2 regions of the Streptomyces inhibens genome follow, and region 1 is predicted to be linked to the other one. Evidence: predicted binding sites of a transcription regulator. Region 1 holds the regulator's gene; the other holds the start of a gene.
The links. Region 1 encodes HrcA, which represses chaperone genes, less so after heat shock. Its sites were predicted from a motif close to TTNGCACTCNGNNNNNCNGAGTGCNAA; they were not measured.
Positions count from the first base shown of each region.

Region 1 (8,391 bases):
GGGTCAGCGTGGCGCCGGCTCGTACGTCCGCGAGTGAGTCGACGAGGAAGACCGGCGCGGTCATGAGGCGCTGCCGGCGTGAGGGAGGTTCAACGCGGCGCGCGCGGCGTCGAGTTCGGCCGCCAGGACCTCCACGAGCTGCCCGGCGGGCATCTCCCGCGCCAGCCGGTGCCCCTGCCCCGCCCAGAGGTTCAGGCCCTGCGCGTCGCCCGCCTTGGCCGCGGCCTTGCGCACGGTGGAGGTGAGGTAGTGGACGGCGGGATAGGCGGCGGGCGCGTACGGGCCGTGCTCGCGCATGAAGCGGTTCACCAGCCCGCGGGCCGGCCGCCCGGAGAACGCCCGGGTCAACTCGGTATGGGTGAACAGGGGGTTGGTCAGCGCCTGCTTGTGCAGCGGATTGGCGCCCGACTCGGGGGTGGCGAGGAAGGCGGTGCCCAGCTGCGCCATCGACGCCCCGGCGGCCAGCACCGCCGCGATCTGCGCCCCGCGCATCAGCCCGCCCGCGGCGATCACCGGGATCTGCACGGCCTCGCGGACCTGGCCGAGCAGCGCCAGCAGCCCCAGCCCCGCGCCGGTCCCGTCCGCGTGCGGATCGTCCCGGTGGGTGCCCTGGTGGCCGCCCGCCTCCACGCCCTGCACACACACCGCGTCCGCCCCCGACCACTGCGCGGCCTGCGCCTCGGCCGCCGTGGTGACCGTGACGACCGTGTACGTACCGACCTTGGCGAAGGCGTCGAGGACGGCGCGCGAGGGGCAGCCGAAGGTGAAGGAGACCACCGGCACCGGGTCCTCCCGCAGGATCGCGAGCTTGGCCTCGTAGTTGTCGTCGGAGGGCCCGTCGGTGTCACCGAGCTCGGTCTCGTACCAGGCGGCCTCGCCGGCGAGCTGTTCGCGGTAGACCTCGACGACGGAGCTGTCGGCCAGGGAGGGCTGCGGCATGAAGAGATTGACACCGAAGGGCCGGTCGGTCAGCCCGCGCAGCTGTTTGATCTCCTGATACATGCCGTCGGCGGTCTTGTAACCGGCGGCAAGGAAGCCGAGACCGCCGGCGCCGCAGACGGCGGCGGCAAGCTCGGGTCCGGAGCCGCCTCCCGCCATCGGGGCCTGCACGATCGGGTAGCGGCAGAGATCGGTCGGTGCGGTGGGCATGAGCACATCGTGTCACGCCCACCGCCTCGTCCCGAACCCGGGCGGGCTCGACCTACCGCCCGGTATGGCGTCCTCCCGGGGTCAATCCCCGGGGCCATCGGCGTCCGGTCTACCGCCCGTTGAACGCGTCCTTGAGGCGCGAGAAGAGCCCCTGCTGCCCCGGCTGAAACTGCCCGGTGGGCCGCTCCTCGCCGCGGAGCTTGGCCAGTCGGCGCAGCAGCTCCTCCTGCTCGGGGTCGAGCTTGGACGGGGTCTGCACCTCGACATGGACGATGAGATCGCCACGGCCGCCGCCGCGCAGATGCGTCACCCCGCGCTGGTGCAGCGGGATCGACTGACCGGACTGGGTGCCGGGCCGGACGTCGATCTCCTCCACCCCGTCGAGCGTCTCCAGCGGACACTTCGTGCCCAGTGAGGCCGCCGTCATCGGGATGGTGACCGTGCAGTGCAGATCGTCGCCGCGCCGCTGGAAGACCGGGTGCGGCAGCTCATGGATCTCGACATAGAGATCACCGGCGGGGCCGCCGCCGGGGCCGACCTCGCCCTCGCCCGCGAGCTGGATGCGGGTGCCGTTGTCGACACCGGCCGGGATCTTGACCGTCAGGGTGCGGCGGGACCGGATCCGTCCGTCGCCGGCGCACTCGGGGCACGGCGTCGGCACGACCGTGCCGAAGCCCTGGCACTGCGGACACGGCCGGGACGTCATGACCTGGCCGAGGAAGGACCGGGTGACCTGCGAGACCTCACCGCGGCCGCGGCACATGTCACAGGTCTGCGCCGAGGTGCCCGGCGCCGCGCCCTCGCCACTGCACGTCGTACACACGACGGCGGTGTCGACCTGGATGTCCTTGGTCGTGCCGAAGGCCGCTTCGTTCAGCTCGATGTCGAGCCGGATCATGGCGTCCTGGCCACGGCGGGTGCGCGAGCGCGGTCCGCGCTGCGAGGCCGTGCCGAAGAACGCGTCCATGATGTCGGAGAAGTTGCCGAAGCCCGCACCGAAGCCGCCCGCGCCCGCGCCGCCGCCCGCCTGCGAGAGGGGGTCACCGCCCAGGTCGTAGACCTGCTTCTTCTGCGGATCCGACAGGACCTCGTAAGCGGCGTTGATCTCCTTGAACCGCTCCTGGGTCTTGGGATCCGGGTTCACGTCCGGGTGCAGCTCGCGCGCCAGCCGACGGAAGGCCTTCTTGATCTGGTCCTGCGAGGCATCGCGGCCGACACCGAGGACCGAGTAGTAATCCGTGGCCACTTACGACTCCGCGAGGATTTGTCCGACGTAACGTGCCACTGCGCGTACCGCTCCCATCGTTCCGGGGTAGTCCATGCGGGTCGGTCCGACCACGCCGAGTTTGGCGACTGCCTCGTCGCCCGAACCGTAGCCGACCGCGACGACCGATGTGGACGTCAGGCCTTCATGGGCATTCTCATGCCCGATACGTACGGTCATGCCCGAGTCCTTGGCCTCCCCGAGCAGCTTGAGCAGCACCACATGCTCCTCAAGAGCCTCCAGCACCGGCCGGATGGTCAGTGGGAAATCGTGCCCGAAGCGCGTGAGATTGGCGGTACCGCCGATCATCAGCCGCTCTTCGGTCTCCTCCACCAAAGTCTCCAGCAACACCGACAGCACTGTCGAGACCGTGCCGCGGTCGTCCTGCTCGAAGGACTCCGGGAGATCCTGCACCAACTGCGGAACATCCGCGAACCGGCGCCCCACGACCCGGCTGTTGAGCCGTGCTCGCAGATCCGCCAGGGACGTCTCACCGAACGGCGTCTGGCAGTCGATGAGCCGCTGCTCGACCCGCCCGGTGTCCGTGATGAGTACGAGCATCACCCGCGCCGGGGCCAGCGCCAGCAGCTCGACATGGCGGACCGTGGACCGCGTCAGGGACGGGTACTGCACGACCGCGACCTGCCGGGTCAGCTGCGCCAGCAGCCGGACCGTGCGGCCGACGACATCGTCGAGGTCGACGGCGCCGTCCAGGAAATTCTGGATCGCCCGCCGCTCGGGGCTGGACAGCGGCTTGACGCCGGCCAGCTTGTCGACGAAGAGGCGGTAGCCCTTGTCGGTCGGGATCCGCCCGGCGCTCGTATGCGGCTGGGCGATGAATCCCTCATCCTCCAGCGCCGCCATGTCGTTACGGATGGTGGCCGGGGAGACCCCCAGCTGATGGCGTTCGGTGAGCGCCTTGGAGCCGACCGGCTCCTCCGTTCCGACATAGTCCTGAACGATGGCGCGCAGCACCTCCAGCCTGCGTTCACTGAGCATCCCGCGCACCTCCAGTCCGGCCGTCCCGCCGTCTCGTCTCTTCCTGGCACTCACCCGGGCCGAGTGCCAGACCCGGAGCCAGTGTACGGCCGGGTAGCACGGCCACGGCAAGGGCGGCCGCGCGGAGCACTCACCCGATGACCGTGTTCGGTCGATCTGTCGGGCAACGCTATCGCGATGGAGCTAGCGTCTCGGTATGCACACTGCTTGGGAAGAGGCCGGCTGGGAAGGGCTCGGTGAAGGTGTCGCCAGGCGCCGGATGCCGGGCTGGGACGAGACGATCGGCGTGATCGCCGGTGCGACCGGCGTCATGATCGTCGATACCGGGGCGACCATCCGCGACGGCGCGGATCTGCGCCGCGCGATCCGCGGCGTGCTCGGCCGGGAAGTGACGCATGTCGCGCTCACCCATCCACACTTCGATCATGTGCTGGGCACCGCCGCCTTCGCGGGCGTCGAGGTGTTCGGCGCGGCCGGCCTCGGTGACCTGCTGCGCCGCGGCAAGGACGAGCTGCGGCACGACGCGACGCGGCACGGCGTCGACCGGGACGCCGCGGCCGAGGCCACCGACCTGCTCGTCGCCCCGCACCACCACGTACACGGCCAGCTGACCGTCGACCTCGGCGACCGGCAGGTGCTGCTCGCCAACGTCGGCCCCGGTCACACCGCCCACGATCTGGCCGTCCTGGTGCCCGGCAAGCACGGCACCCCGGAGATCGTCTTCTGCGGCGACCTGGTGGAGGAGTCCGGCGAGCCCAGCGCGGGCCCGGACGCACTGCCGCAGCAGTGGCCCGCCGCCCTGGACCGGCTGCTCGCCCTCGGCGGCGAGGACGCGGTGTACGTCCCCGGCCACGGCGCCGTGGTGGACGCCCGCTTCGTCCGCGCCCAGCGCGACGCCCTCGCCACCCGCTTCGGCGTCACCCCTTCCTGACCCCCCTCCTGCCCCCGCCCACTCCCCGGACAGACAGGCCCCCATGCACAGCAAGCGCTACAGCCCCGACCTCACTCCTGCCTGGAAGAAGCAGCGCCCCGCCCCTGAGGTACCGGCCGACCCCGATCTGGTCGTCGAGGAGGTCGGCTCGGGCTTCTGCGGCGCCGTGATCCGCTGCGAGAAGACGGCCGAGGGCCCGACGGTCACCCTGGAGGACCGCTTCGGCAAGCACCGCGTCTTCCCGATGACCCCGCGCGGCTTCCTCCTGGAGGGCAAGGTCGTCACCCTCGTACGCCCGCAGAACCGGCCGGCGTCGAGCGGCCCCGCCCGTACGGCATCCGGCTCACTCGCCGTCCCCGGCGCCCGCGCCCGGGTCGCACGCGCCGGGCGTATCTATGTGGAAGGCCGGCACGACGCCGAACTGGTCGAGCGGGTGTGGGGCGACGATCTGCGCATCGAGGGCGTCGTCGTGGAATACCTGGAGGGCATCGACGACCTCCCGGCGATCGTCCGTGGCTTCTCCCCCGGCCCGGATGCCCGCCTCGGCGTCCTGGTCGACCATCTCGTGCCCGGCTCGAAGGAGTCCCGTATCGCCGCCGAGGTGACCGGTGATCATGCGCTGGTCGTCGGCCACCCGTACATCGACGTGTGGGAGGCGGTGAAGCCGTCCTCGGTCGGGATTGCGGCGTGGCCGACCGTTCCGCACGGCCAGGACTGGAAGACGGGGGTGTGCCGGGCGCTGGGCTGGCCGGAGAACACGGGCGCGGCCTGGCAGCGGATCCTGTCGTGCGTGCGGTCCTACAAGGACCTGGAGCCGGCGTTGCTGGGGAGGGTGGAGGAGTTGATCGACTTTGTTACGGCCGGCGGTGCGGCCTGACGCCCTTGAGGGTTCCGAACTCGGTGGTGTCCAGATCAATCCCGAGCAGCTCCAGCGGCACCGGGTCGCCGAATTTGGTGATCCGCTGCACTGCGTAGTCGGCCTCCTGGCCGCTACCGAACGGCTCGGTGAGCAGAACGCACTGTGCCATGACGGGGTCGATGATCAAATACGCGGGCACCTTACCTGCGGCGTAGATGCTGCGCTTGAGCCCGTAGTCGCGGTCGACGCTGGTCTTGGAGACGACCTCGACGAGCATGGTGACCACTCCGGACGGCATGAGCCGCCCGGACTCCGGTGCGGTATCACGCTCCAGGACCACGAGGTCGGGCTGGGGCTCGCTGATCTCGCTCAGAACGTCGATGTCCTGCGTCTGAAGCCTGTGCCACTTCTGACGCGGAATCTGGTCGCAGACCTCCTCGACGATCAGGTTATGGACCAGATCCGGCCCCGCCATCATCACGATTTCCCCCCGGAGGAGCTCAATCTTGATGCCCTCAGGAACCTCAAGGTTCTCGAAGAGCTCCGTCATCCGGCGTTCATCCACAGCGGTCATCTCCATGGCCTCCGTTTCCTGTCGCCGTGTATACGGCACAGGCTAGGAACAGCCTAGGCAGGGGCGCAGGGCCTTCGCATGGGTTCACTCGTTCGAGGTCAGTCCACCAAATTCCGCACCACCGCATCCGCCAGCAACCGCCCCCGCAACGTGAGCACGGCCCGCCCCTCCTCGTACGGCCCCGGATCCAGCAGCCCGTCCGCGAGCGCCCGCGCCGCGGCCCGCGCCCCCGCCGGGGCCAGCAGGTCCAGCGGGCAGCCCTCCGACAGCCGCAGCTCCAGCAGGATCCGTTCGACGCGGCGGTCCTCGTCCGCCAGGAGCTCACGGCCGGCGCCCGGGGAGCGGCCTTCGGTGAGGGCCTGGGCGTAGGCGCCGGGGTGCTTGACGTTCCACCAGCGGACGCCGCCCACGTGGCTGTGGGCGCCGGGGCCCGCGCCCCACCAGTCGGCGCCGGTCCAGTACAGCTCGTTGTGGCGGCAGCGGGCGGCCTCGGTAGTGGCCCAGTTGGAGACCTCGTACCAGGTGAAACCGGCCGCGGCGAGCCGTTCGTCGGCGATGAGATAGCGGTCGGCGTGCACATCGTCGTCGGTCATCGGGACCTCGCCGCGGCGGATCCGGCGGGCGAGCTGGGTGCCCTCCTCGACGATCAGGGCGTAGGCGGAGATGTGGTCGGGCCCGGCGCCGAGGGCGGCGTCGAGGGACGCCCGCCAGTCGTCGTCGCTCTCGCCTGGCGTGCCGTAGATCAGATCGAGGTTGACGTGGTCGAAGCCGGCCGCGCGGGCCTCGGCGACGCAGGCCTCGGGGCGGCCCGGGGTGTGCGTACGGTCGAGGATCTTGAGGACGTGCTGCCGGGCGCTCTGCATGCCGAAGGAGACCCGGTTGAAGCCGCCCGCTCGCAGCTCGGAGAGGTAGCGGGGGTCGACGGACTCGGGGTTGGCCTCGGTGGTGATCTCGGCGCCGGACGCGAGGCCGAATTCCTCGCGGATGGCGGCCAGCATGCGGCCGAGGTCGGCGGCGGGCAGCAGGGTCGGGGTGCCGCCGCCGACGAAGACCGTCTCGACCGGGCGCGGGTCGTCGCCCAGCACCTTGCGGGCCAGCCGGATCTCCGCCACGACGGTGTCGGCGTAGTTGTCACGGGAGGCCAGGGCGCCGCCGGAGCCGCGCAGCTCGCTCGCGGTGTAGGTGTTGAAGTCGCAGTAGCCGCAGCGGGTCGCGCAGTACGGCACATGCAGATAGAAGCCGAGGGGCCGCCCGGCCGCCCCCGCCAGCGCATGACCGGGCAGCGCCCCGTCCTCGGGCATCGGCTCACCATCAGGCAGTGCGGAAGGCATGGGAACCATTGTCCGTCATGGGAGACGGTTCCGGTCCCGGGCGCCGATACGCCCTACGCCACCCCGTCCCCCGCCGCCTGGAGGACCAGCAGCGCCAGGTCGTCGTCGGGCGGGGTCGGGTCGAAGGCGTGGACGGTGTGGCGGATGTGGTCGGCGAGGGCGGTGGCGCTCAGGCCGACACCGGCGGCGAGGGCCGTGGCCAGACCGTCCTCGTCGTCGAAGAGCCGCAGCCCCGACCGGCGCTCGGTCACCCCGTCCGTCACACACAGCAGGGTCTCCCCCGGGCAGAGGTCAAACGATTCGCTGACGTACGCCGCGTCCTCGACCACCCCCAGCAGCATCTGCGGCGCCGCGACGACCCGGACCGCGCCGTCCGCGCCCAGTACGAGCGGCAGGGGGTGGCCCGCGCTGGCGAGGGTGCAGCGGGCGCCGCCCAAGCCGTCGGGATGGGGGACGATCTCGCCGTAGAGCAGGGACAGGAAACGGGCCTGTTCACCCTCCTCGCGGATCTCCACCGGCGCCTCCGCCCCGGCGCCGGCCGCCGCCACCGCGGCCGCGACCGCCGCGACGGAGTCCGCGGCCTCCCGGGCCATGGTCTTGTTGAGCCGGTCGAGCACCGCCGCGACACCGAAGCCGTCGCGGGCCAGCAGCCGCAGCACCGGCCGGGCCAGCCCGGTCACCGCGGCCGCCTCCGGGCCGCTGCCGCAGACATCGCCGAGCGCGAAGCACCAGCGGCCGTCGCCGGCGTCGAAGAGGTCCCAGAAGTCGCCGCCCGCCCAGGCGCCCTCGCGCGGTTCGTAGACCACCGCCGATTCCACGCCGGGCACCTGCGCCCGGCCGGGGGGCAGCAGCCGGCGCTGCAGGACCTGGCTGATGCGCTCCTGGCGGCTGTACGCGCGGGCGGTGGCCACGGCGCGGGCGACCCGCCGGCACAGGTCCTCGATCAACCCGACCACCTCGTCGGGGAAGCGCAGCAGGCCGCCCCGGCCGAGCAGCAGCGTGCCGAGCCGGCGGCCGCCGGCGACCAGGGGACAGGCCAGGGCCGCGCCCGGGGGCTCGTAGCCGCTCGGTTCCTGCGACCAGGGCCAGGGAGCCGCGGTGGGTGCGCTGCCGGACGGGAGGCCGCCCGGGAGTTCGGGCGGCTGTTTCTCCAGTGCGGTACGCAGTGAGTCGATCCGGCCCTCGCAGGTGTGCCAGACGCGGGCGAGCCGCTGTTCCTCGCCGGCCTGTGCGATGCCCCGGCCGGGGGCGCCGCCGTCGCCGTCGTAGAGCCACACCGCACAC
Region 1 covers NZ_CP084681.1:3,483,149-3,491,539, forward strand. The annotation lists gene KI385_RS16040 (16S rRNA (uracil(1498)-N(3))-methyltransferase) at 1-64, opposite strand, end outside; gene KI385_RS16045 (nitronate monooxygenase) at 61-1,149, opposite strand; gene dnaJ (molecular chaperone DnaJ) at 1,259-2,395, opposite strand; gene hrcA (heat-inducible transcriptional repressor HrcA) at 2,396-3,412, opposite strand; gene KI385_RS16060 (MBL fold metallo-hydrolase) at 3,609-4,343, shown strand; gene KI385_RS16065 (DUF3097 domain-containing protein) at 4,387-5,220, shown strand; gene KI385_RS16070 (Uma2 family endonuclease) at 5,198-5,776, opposite strand; gene hemW (radical SAM family heme chaperone HemW) at 5,875-7,107, opposite strand; gene KI385_RS16080 (ATP-binding SpoIIE family protein phosphatase) at 7,161-8,391, opposite strand, start outside.

Region 2 (8,391 bases), 2.4 Mb from region 1:
GGCGAAGTCGTCACACAGATACTGAGGATCGGACGGCTTCAACCGGATCTGCTTCCGGCTGTCGGCCCACCAGATCTCGAATTCGGTGACCGTGCCTTCGGTCGGCCAGCACTCGCTCCGGTGGGGCAACAGCACGACATCGACGAAGCCTCCGACGCTCAGGCCGATGTCCACAAAGATCCCGATCGCACCGGGACGGGGCACCCTCACGACAGTGCCTTCAACCACCTGCCCGAAGCGCAAGCCTTCCCGAATCCGACTCCACTGTGCGTCTGTCACCACGAACGCATCATCGCACCAAGGCCAGGACCACGAGCGGACGAAACCGGGCCGGCTCAGCCGCCGTCGGCGGCGGGCTGCGCCACCTCTGGGACCCGCTCGCGCCCCGCCCCCGGTCCTCGGGCCGTTTGCCGGGACGAGCCGGCCAGTTCGGCGGCCAGCAGCGCGAACCACACGCCCACCAGTGTCAGATGGGCCCGTTGCGGGATGCCGTGCCAGCCGGGCCGGCCGATCAGCGGGCCCACCGTGCACACGGCGGTCGGCAGCGCCGGCGCCAGCACCCATGTCCCCCAGCGGCGGATCAGCGGCATACGGGGCGCGTCGGTCGCGGCCGCCCGGCCGAGCAGGGCCATCGAGGCGAAGACGAAGAAGTGGGCGAGTGCGCTGGTGGCCGTGTGCCAGGGGTGTACGGCCTCGCATCCGGGTTCCACCGAGGGCGCGCAGCGCATGGGCAGGTAGACATCGGCCAGCGAGGACAACGCGAGGCCGAGCAAGGCCCACCAGCCGGACCGCGCCCACCAGTCCGCCCGCGACCGGATGCCCGTCCGCGACCGGATGCCGGACGCCGCGCCGCCCGCCAGCAGCGCTCCCCCGCCCACCAGCACGGCGCAGACGCTCTCGATCCCGCCGAAGAGCCATCGCAACGGCTGGTCGGCGGCGTACAACTCGCTGACGTAGGAGTGGCGCGGATCCAGGCCCGTCGGCAGCACGAACTCCAGGAGCCAGCCGTTGTAGAGCAACGCGGCCGCGGCCAACAGGAGCGCCGCGACGCGCCGGCGCCCCTGTGCGGCCCGGTCGTGTCCCTGCGTGCCCCGGTTCGTACGAACACCCCATCGCCTTGATCGCGCAGGGTGCATCCACCCCAAGATCCACATTGATGACCGGCCGCCTGCCGTCCACATCGGAGTCGGCACAACGTCATCGTCATCATTACGCGGTCGGCGGCGCGCCCCGCCGGGGCACGCCGAAGGCACGGAGAACGCCGTCGGGGCGGCACCCCCTGGGAGGAGGGTGCCGCCCCGACGAACGTGTGGACGTGTGATCCCGGAGGATCAGCGCTCTGATCCAGAGGATCAGAAGTCCATGTCACCGCCCGGCATACCGCCCGGAGCGGCCGCGGCGGCCTTCTCCGGCTTGTCGGCGATGACGGCCTCGGTGGTGAGGAAGAGCGCGGCGATGGAGGCGGCGTTCTGCAGCGCAGAGCGGGTCACCTTCGCCGGGTCGATGATGCCTTCGGCGATCATGTCGACGTACTCACCGGTCGCGGCGTTCAGGCCGTGGCCGACGGGCAGGTTGCGCACCTTCTCCACGACAACGCCGCCCTCAAGGCCGCCGTTGACGGAGATCTGCTTCAGCGGGGCCTCCAGGGCCAGCTTCACAGCGGCGGCACCGGTGGCCTCGTCACCCTCGAGCTCGAGCTTCTCGAAGACCGAGGAAGCCTGGAGCAGGGCGACGCCACCGCCGGCGACGATGCCCTCCTCGACGGCCGCCTTCGCGTTGCGAACGGCGTCCTCGATGCGGTGCTTGCGCTCCTTGAGCTCGACCTCGGTGGCGGCACCGGCCTTGATGACGGCCACGCCGCCGGCCAGCTTCGCCAGACGCTCCTGGAGCTTCTCGCGGTCGTAGTCCGAGTCGGAGTTCTCGATCTCGGCGCGGATCTGGTTGACGCGGCCCTGGACCTGGTCGCTGTCGCCGGCACCGTCGACGATGGTGGTCTCGTCCTTGGTGATGACGACCTTGCGGGCGCGGCCCAGCAGGTCGAGACCGGCGTTCTCCAGCTTGAGGCCGACCTCCTCGGAGATGACGGTGCCACCGGTGAGGATGGCGATGTCGCCGAGCATGGCCTTGCGGCGGTCACCGAAGCCCGGAGCCTTGACGGCGACGGACTTGAAGGTGCCACGGATCTTGTTGACGACCAGGGTCGACAGGGCCTCGCCCTCGACGTCCTCGGCGATGATCAGCAGCGGCTTGCCGGACTGCATGACCTTCTCCAGGAGCGGCAGCAGGTCCTTCACGTTGCCGATCTTGGAGTTGACGATGAGGATGTACGGGTCGTCGAGCGACGCCTCCATACGCTCCATGTCGGTGGCGAAGTACGCCGAGATGTAGCCCTTGTCGAAGCGCATACCCTCGGTGAGCTCCAGCTCCAGACCGAAGGTCTGGGACTCCTCGACGGTGATGACGCCTTCCTTGCCGACCTTGTCCATGGCCTCGGCGATGAGCTCGCCGATCTGGGTGTCGGCGGCGGAGATGGAGGCGGTCGAAGCGATCTGCTCCTTGGTCTCCACGTCCTTGGCCTGCTCCAGCAGGGCGGCGGAGACAGCCTCGACGGCGCGCTCGATGCCGCGCTTGAGAGCCATCGGGTTGGCGCCGGCGGCTACGTTGCGCAGGCCCTCGCGGACCAGAGCCTGGGCCAGGACGGTCGCGGTCGTCGTGCCGTCACCGGCGACGTCGTCCGTCTTCTTCGCGACCTCCTTGACCAGCTCGGCGCCGATCTTCTCGTACGGGTCCTCGAGCTCGATCTCCTTGGCGATGGAAACACCATCGTTGGTGATCGTGGGGGCGCCCCACTTCTTCTCGAGGACGACGTTGCGGCCCTTGGGGCCGAGGGTGACCTTGACGGCGTCGGCGAGCTGGTTCATCCCGCGCTCGAGACCGCGCCGTGCCTCCTCGTCGAACGCGATGATCTTGGCCATGTGAAGTGGTCCTCCCGGACAGGGGTGGCGTTCTTCGTGGACCGCGCCGGTGCCCGCGACGGACGGCCTGCAACCCTTGTGGTTCCTTGCCCCACTCGGCCTGCGGACCTCACTGACCCGATCCAAGTTCTGTCACTCTCACTGGGAGAGTGCTAACGCAATGATTAGCACTCGACCCCCGAGAGTGCAAGCGGCTCCACAAGGAGCCCCCTTTAGGGGTGGCGGTCGGGCGACGGGAGGGCGCAAGCGGCTTGGGCCGGCACCCCCCGCGCGGAGGACGGCGGAAGACAGCAGAAGGCCCGTATCCCCTCTGGGATACGGGCCTTCACCACGCAGCAGTCGGTCGGCGCCTCAGCCGGCCACCCGGACCATGTCCGCCTGCGGCCCCTTCTGGCCCTGCGAGATCTCGAACTCGACCCGCTGGCCCTCCTCAAGGGTGCGGTAGCCGTCCATCTGAATCGCGCTGTAGTGGACGAAAACATCCGCACCACCGTCGACCGCGATGAAGCCGTACCCCTTCTCCGCGTTGAACCACTTGACGGTGCCCTGAGCCATGCCTAACTCCCCTATTACTGGCCCTTGCGCAGGACCGCACTCCGCGGACCCGGGTCAGACCTCACCCCGCGAAAGGCCCGTGGGGTGTGCGCCGGAACGCGTCGACCGCCGCTGAATGTATCTGCACAGATGCCCAGCGCAACAGGTCAATCGGACGAGAATTCTGGCGTCGGAGAATCGGCAATATCCGCTGAAGTCCCGGTTCTCCGGGGCAAGTCGGGCCAGGCATAGCGCACCTAAGCGACAAATGCCGCCCACACTTTGGACACAACTCTCCCCGTTCTCATATGCGTTCGGCACGCGCGCGGAGATATGCGGAGGGGGATCGCCCCAATGGTATCCCCTTTCACTAAACGGAATTGCCCCGTCCGATTTCAATGGACGGGGCAATTCCGGTCAAGAAGGTGAAGAGATGGCGCAAATTAGCACCCGCCGGCGACCGCCGGAATGATCGAGATACCCGCGCCGTTCGGAGTCGGCGTCTCCAGGCCCTGCTCGAAGCGCACATCATCGTCATTGACGTACACATTCACGAAACGGCGCAGCTTGCCGGCGTCGTCCAGTACACGGGCCGCGATGCCCTGGTGGTTCTTCTCCAGGTCGGCGATCACCTCGGAGAGGGTCGCGCCCTCGGCGGTGACCTCGGCCTCGCCGCCGGTGTACGTGCGGAGGATGGTGGGGATGCGGACCTTGACGCTCATGGTTCTGCCTTCCGGGGACAGGGGTTACGGAGTACGGGTTCGGGGCTGCGGCGCGGCCTCGTGCGCGGACCGGCCGGCGGCCTCAGCCGGCCAGGCCGGCCGCGCGGAACGCGTCCAGGTCCGGACGGATGGTGGCCGTGGGCCCGGAGGTCGGGGCGACGGCGTCAAGCGTCTTGAGGCCGTCACCGGTGTTGAGGATGACGGTGGTCAGGGTGGGGTCGAGCAGACCGTCCTCGATGAGCTTCTTGGTCACGCCGACGGTCACTCCGCCCGCGGTCTCCGCGAAGATGCCCTCGGTCCTGGCCAGCAGCTTGATCGCGTCCACGACCTGCTCGTCGTTGACATCCTCCACCGCACCGCCCGTACGGCGCGCGATGTCGAGCACATACGGCCCGTCGGCCGGGTTGCCGATGGCCAGCGACTTGGCGATGGTGTTCGGCTTCTGCGGGCGGACGACGTCGTGCCCGGCCTTGAAGGCCGTGGACACCGGCGAGCAGCCCTCCGCCTGGGCGCCGAAGATCTTGTAGGGCTTGTCCTCGACCAGGCCGAGGGCGATCAGCTCCTTGAGCCCCTTGTCGATCTTCGTCAGCTGCGAGCCGGACGCGATCGGGATGACGATCTGGTCCGGGAGCTGCCAGCCGAGCTGCTCGCAGATCTCGTACGCGAGGGTCTTGGAACCCTCGCCGTAGTACGGACGCAGATTGACGTTGACGAAGCCCCAGCCCTCACCGAGCGGGTCGCCGATGAGCTCCGAGCAGAAGCGGTTGACGTCGTCGTAGTTGCCCTCGATGCCCACCAGGTCGCCGCCGTAGACCGCGGCCATGACGACCTTTCCGGCCTCCAGGTCGTGCGGGATGAAGACGCAGGACTTGAAACCGGCGCGGCGGGCCGCGGCGCCGACCGCACCGGCGAGGTTGCCGGTGGAGGAGCAGGAGAGGGTGGTGAAGCCGAAGGCGCGGGCGGCCTCGACGGCGATCGCGACGACGCGGTCCTTGAAGGAGTGCGTCGGGTTGCCGGAGTCGTCCTTGACGTACAGACCGCCGGTGACGCCCAGCTCACGGGCGAGGTTGTCGGCCTTGACGAGCTTGGTGAAGCCCGGGTTCAGATTGGGCTTGTCGGCCACGTCGGTGGGGACGGGCAGCAGCGGGGCGTAGCGCCAGATGTTGTTCGGGCCGGCCTCGATCTGCTTCCGCAGGCTCTCGGGATCGCCGCTCGGCAGGTCGTAGGCGACTTCGAGCGGCCCGAAACATTCCTGGCACGCGAAGATCGGACCGAGGTCGAAGCGCGTTCCGCACTCGCGGCAGGAGAGCGCGACGGCAGGACCCAGAGCGACGGCGGGAGTGGTTTCGGTGACTTGCACAGCCATGGAGGCGAGGCCCTTTCTCCTCATCTTCCTCGCGGCGCATCTCGCCACGAGACGGATTTGGCACCTTCCCTAGCCGGGAGCCTCGCGCACGCGGGACGTTTTGCGTCCTGGCGGCAAGACCGGCTGGAGGGTTGCCGGGGCTTCAACGGGCCGTATCCCTCTGCCCCTCTGGATGAGCGGTATGGCACTGGGACGAAACCCAGGCGTTTGTGCGGCGGCGACCCCGACATGCGACGGTCATCCGCGTTGTTCAAGACTGTAACCGAAGGCACTGACAGTTGAGATAGTCGTCCGAACCGCGAGATGGATCACACGGGCCGCTGATACGGCGGCCACCGAGGAGTCGTAGACGTGCTGGAAGAGGTGGAGCGCTGGCTCAGCAGCCGCTCCTGGTCCGCCGCGGACCGTCCCCTGGGGCAGCTGGTGGAGGCCAAGCGCCAGACGGGCCGTACGGTCAGCGTCGTACTGCCCGCGCTCGACGAGGAAGCCACCGTCGGGGCGATCGTCACGGTCATCCGCGAGGAGCTGATGACCGACGCGGTCCCGCTCGTCGACGAGCTGGTGGTGCTGGACTCCGGCTCCACGGACCGCACCGCCGAGGTCGCGGCGGCGGCCGGCGCCCGGGTCGTCCACCGCGACAGCGTGCTGCCGCGGCTGCCCGCGGTGCCCGGCAAGGGCGAGGTGCTGTGGCGCTCACTGCTGGCCACCAGCGGCGACATCATCTGCTTCATCGACGCCGACCTGCGCGAATTCTCGTCCACCTTCGTCTCGGGGATCATCGGGCCGCTGCTGACGGATCCGGACATCCAATTCGTCAAGGCGATGTACGACCGTCCCCTGGAGACCGGCGGTGCCGGCTCCGGCGCCGGGCAGGGCGGCCGGGTCACCGAGCTGGTCGCCCGCCCGCTCCTCAATCTGCACTGGCCGCAGCTGGCCGGCTTCGTCCAGCCCCTGGGCGGCGAGTACGCGGCCCGCCGCTCCCTCCTGGAGCGGCTGCCGTTCCCGGTCGGCTACGGCGTGGAGCTCGGGCTGCTGGTCGACGCGCTGCACACTGTTGGTCTGGACGCACTCGCCCAGGTGGACGTCGGCGTGCGCAAGCACCGCCACCAGGGCGGCCAGGCGCTGGGCCGGATGGCCGCCGCGATCTACCGGACCGCCCAACTACGGTTGGCCCGCGGCCACTTGGTGCGGCCCCGGCTCACCCAGTTCGACCGCGGCGAGCAGGGCTTCGTGCCGCGCACGACGGACGTGGACACCGAGGAGCGGCCCCCGATGGCCGAAATTCCGGAGTACGCGGCGCGACGCGCGGCCTGACCGGCGCTCCGTACGTTTGCGCGGATCGGTGGCGGGTTAATGTCGCGACATGGTCTCCGAGCGCAGTGCGGTCCAGACAGGTGCCGAGGTTCTTGTCGCCTCCAATCGCGGTCCGGTCTCTTACGCCCTGGGGGAGGACGGCGCGCTGACCGCCAAGCGCGGCGGTGGCGGGCTGGTCTCCGGGCTGTCGGCCATCGGGCCCGACACGGACGCGGTGTGGGTGTGTGCCGCGCTCGGTGACGGCGACCGGGAGGCCGTACGGCAGACGGGTGGTGCGCTGCATCCCGGCGACACCGGCGGACAGCGCGTCCGGATGCTGGACATTCCGGCCGAGGTGTATGCCGCCGCCTACAACGGCATCGCGAACTCCGTGCTGTGGTTCGTCCACCACATGCTGTACCAGACGCCGCTGGAGCCGGCCTTCGGCGCGGAATTCCGGACGCAGTGGTCGTCGTACGAGGCCTACAACCGCGCCTTCGCCCAGGCGCTCACCGACGAGGCCGCCGAGGGCGCCGCGGTGCTGGTGCAGGACTACCACCTGGCCCTGGTGCCGGGCATGCTGCGGGAGCTGCGGCCCGACGTACGAATCTCCCATTTCTCGCACACTCCGTGGGCGCCGCCGGAGTACTTCCGGATACTGCCGGACGACATCGCCGAGCAGCTGCTGCGGGGGATGCTGGGCGCCGACCAACTCGGGTTCCTCACGCACCGCTGGGCGGACGCCTTCGCCGGATGCTGCGCCGCGGTGGTCGGCGGCACGGGGAACACCCGGATCGCCGTCCACGGGCTCGGCGCGGACGCCGAGTTCCTGCGGGAGCGGTCGCGGCGGGCGGATGTCGACGAGCGCCAGGCCACCCTGCGCGAGCAGATCGGTACGGATCCCGACGGCGCGCCCCGCAGGACCATCGTCCGGGTGGACCGCACCGAGCTGTCGAAGAACATCGTCCGGGGGCTGCTGGCCTACCGTCAGCTCCTGGTGGACCACCCGTCATGGCGCGAGCGCGTGGTGCATGTGGCCTTCGCCTATCCGTCGCGCCAGGACCTGGCCGTGTACCGGGAGTACACGGCGGAGGTCGGGCGGGTGGCCGAGGAGATCAACTCCGAGTACGGCACGCCGAGTTGGCGGCCGGTCGAGCTGCATGTGAAGGACGACTTCGCGCGGTCGCTGGCCGCGTACCGCCTGGCGGACGTGGCGCTGGTCAATCCGATCCGGGACGGGATGAATCTGGTCGCGAAGGAGATCCCGGTGGTCTCCGAGCAGGGCTGTGTGCTGGTGCTCTCCCGGGAGGCCGGCGCCCATGAGGAGTTGGGCACGGACGCCCTCACGGTCAATCCGTACGACGTCACGGGCACCGCGCGGGCGCTGCACGAGGCGCTGTCGATGGACGCCGGCGAGCGCGACGCACGCACGCAGCGGCTGGCGGCGGCGGCCACGGCGCTGCCGCCGGCGCAGTGGTTCCTGGAGCAGTTGCGGGCGTTG
Region 2 covers NZ_CP084681.1:5,898,064-5,906,454, reverse strand. The annotation lists gene KI385_RS26980 (hypothetical protein) at 1-282, opposite strand, end outside; gene KI385_RS26975 (DUF998 domain-containing protein) at 336-1,034, opposite strand; gene groL (chaperonin GroEL) at 1,353-2,975, opposite strand; gene KI385_RS26965 (cold-shock protein) at 3,327-3,530, opposite strand; gene KI385_RS26960 (MoaD/ThiS family protein) at 3,953-4,231, opposite strand; gene thrC (threonine synthase) at 4,314-5,597, opposite strand; SAM riboswitch class I at 5,615-5,776, opposite strand; gene KI385_RS26950 (glucosyl-3-phosphoglycerate synthase) at 5,949-6,911, shown strand; gene KI385_RS26945 (alpha,alpha-trehalose-phosphate synthase (UDP-forming)) at 6,961-8,391, shown strand, end outside.
Region 2: a site for HrcA is predicted at 3,105-3,131, ahead of groL (chaperonin GroEL). Genes of this name have one in related genera too.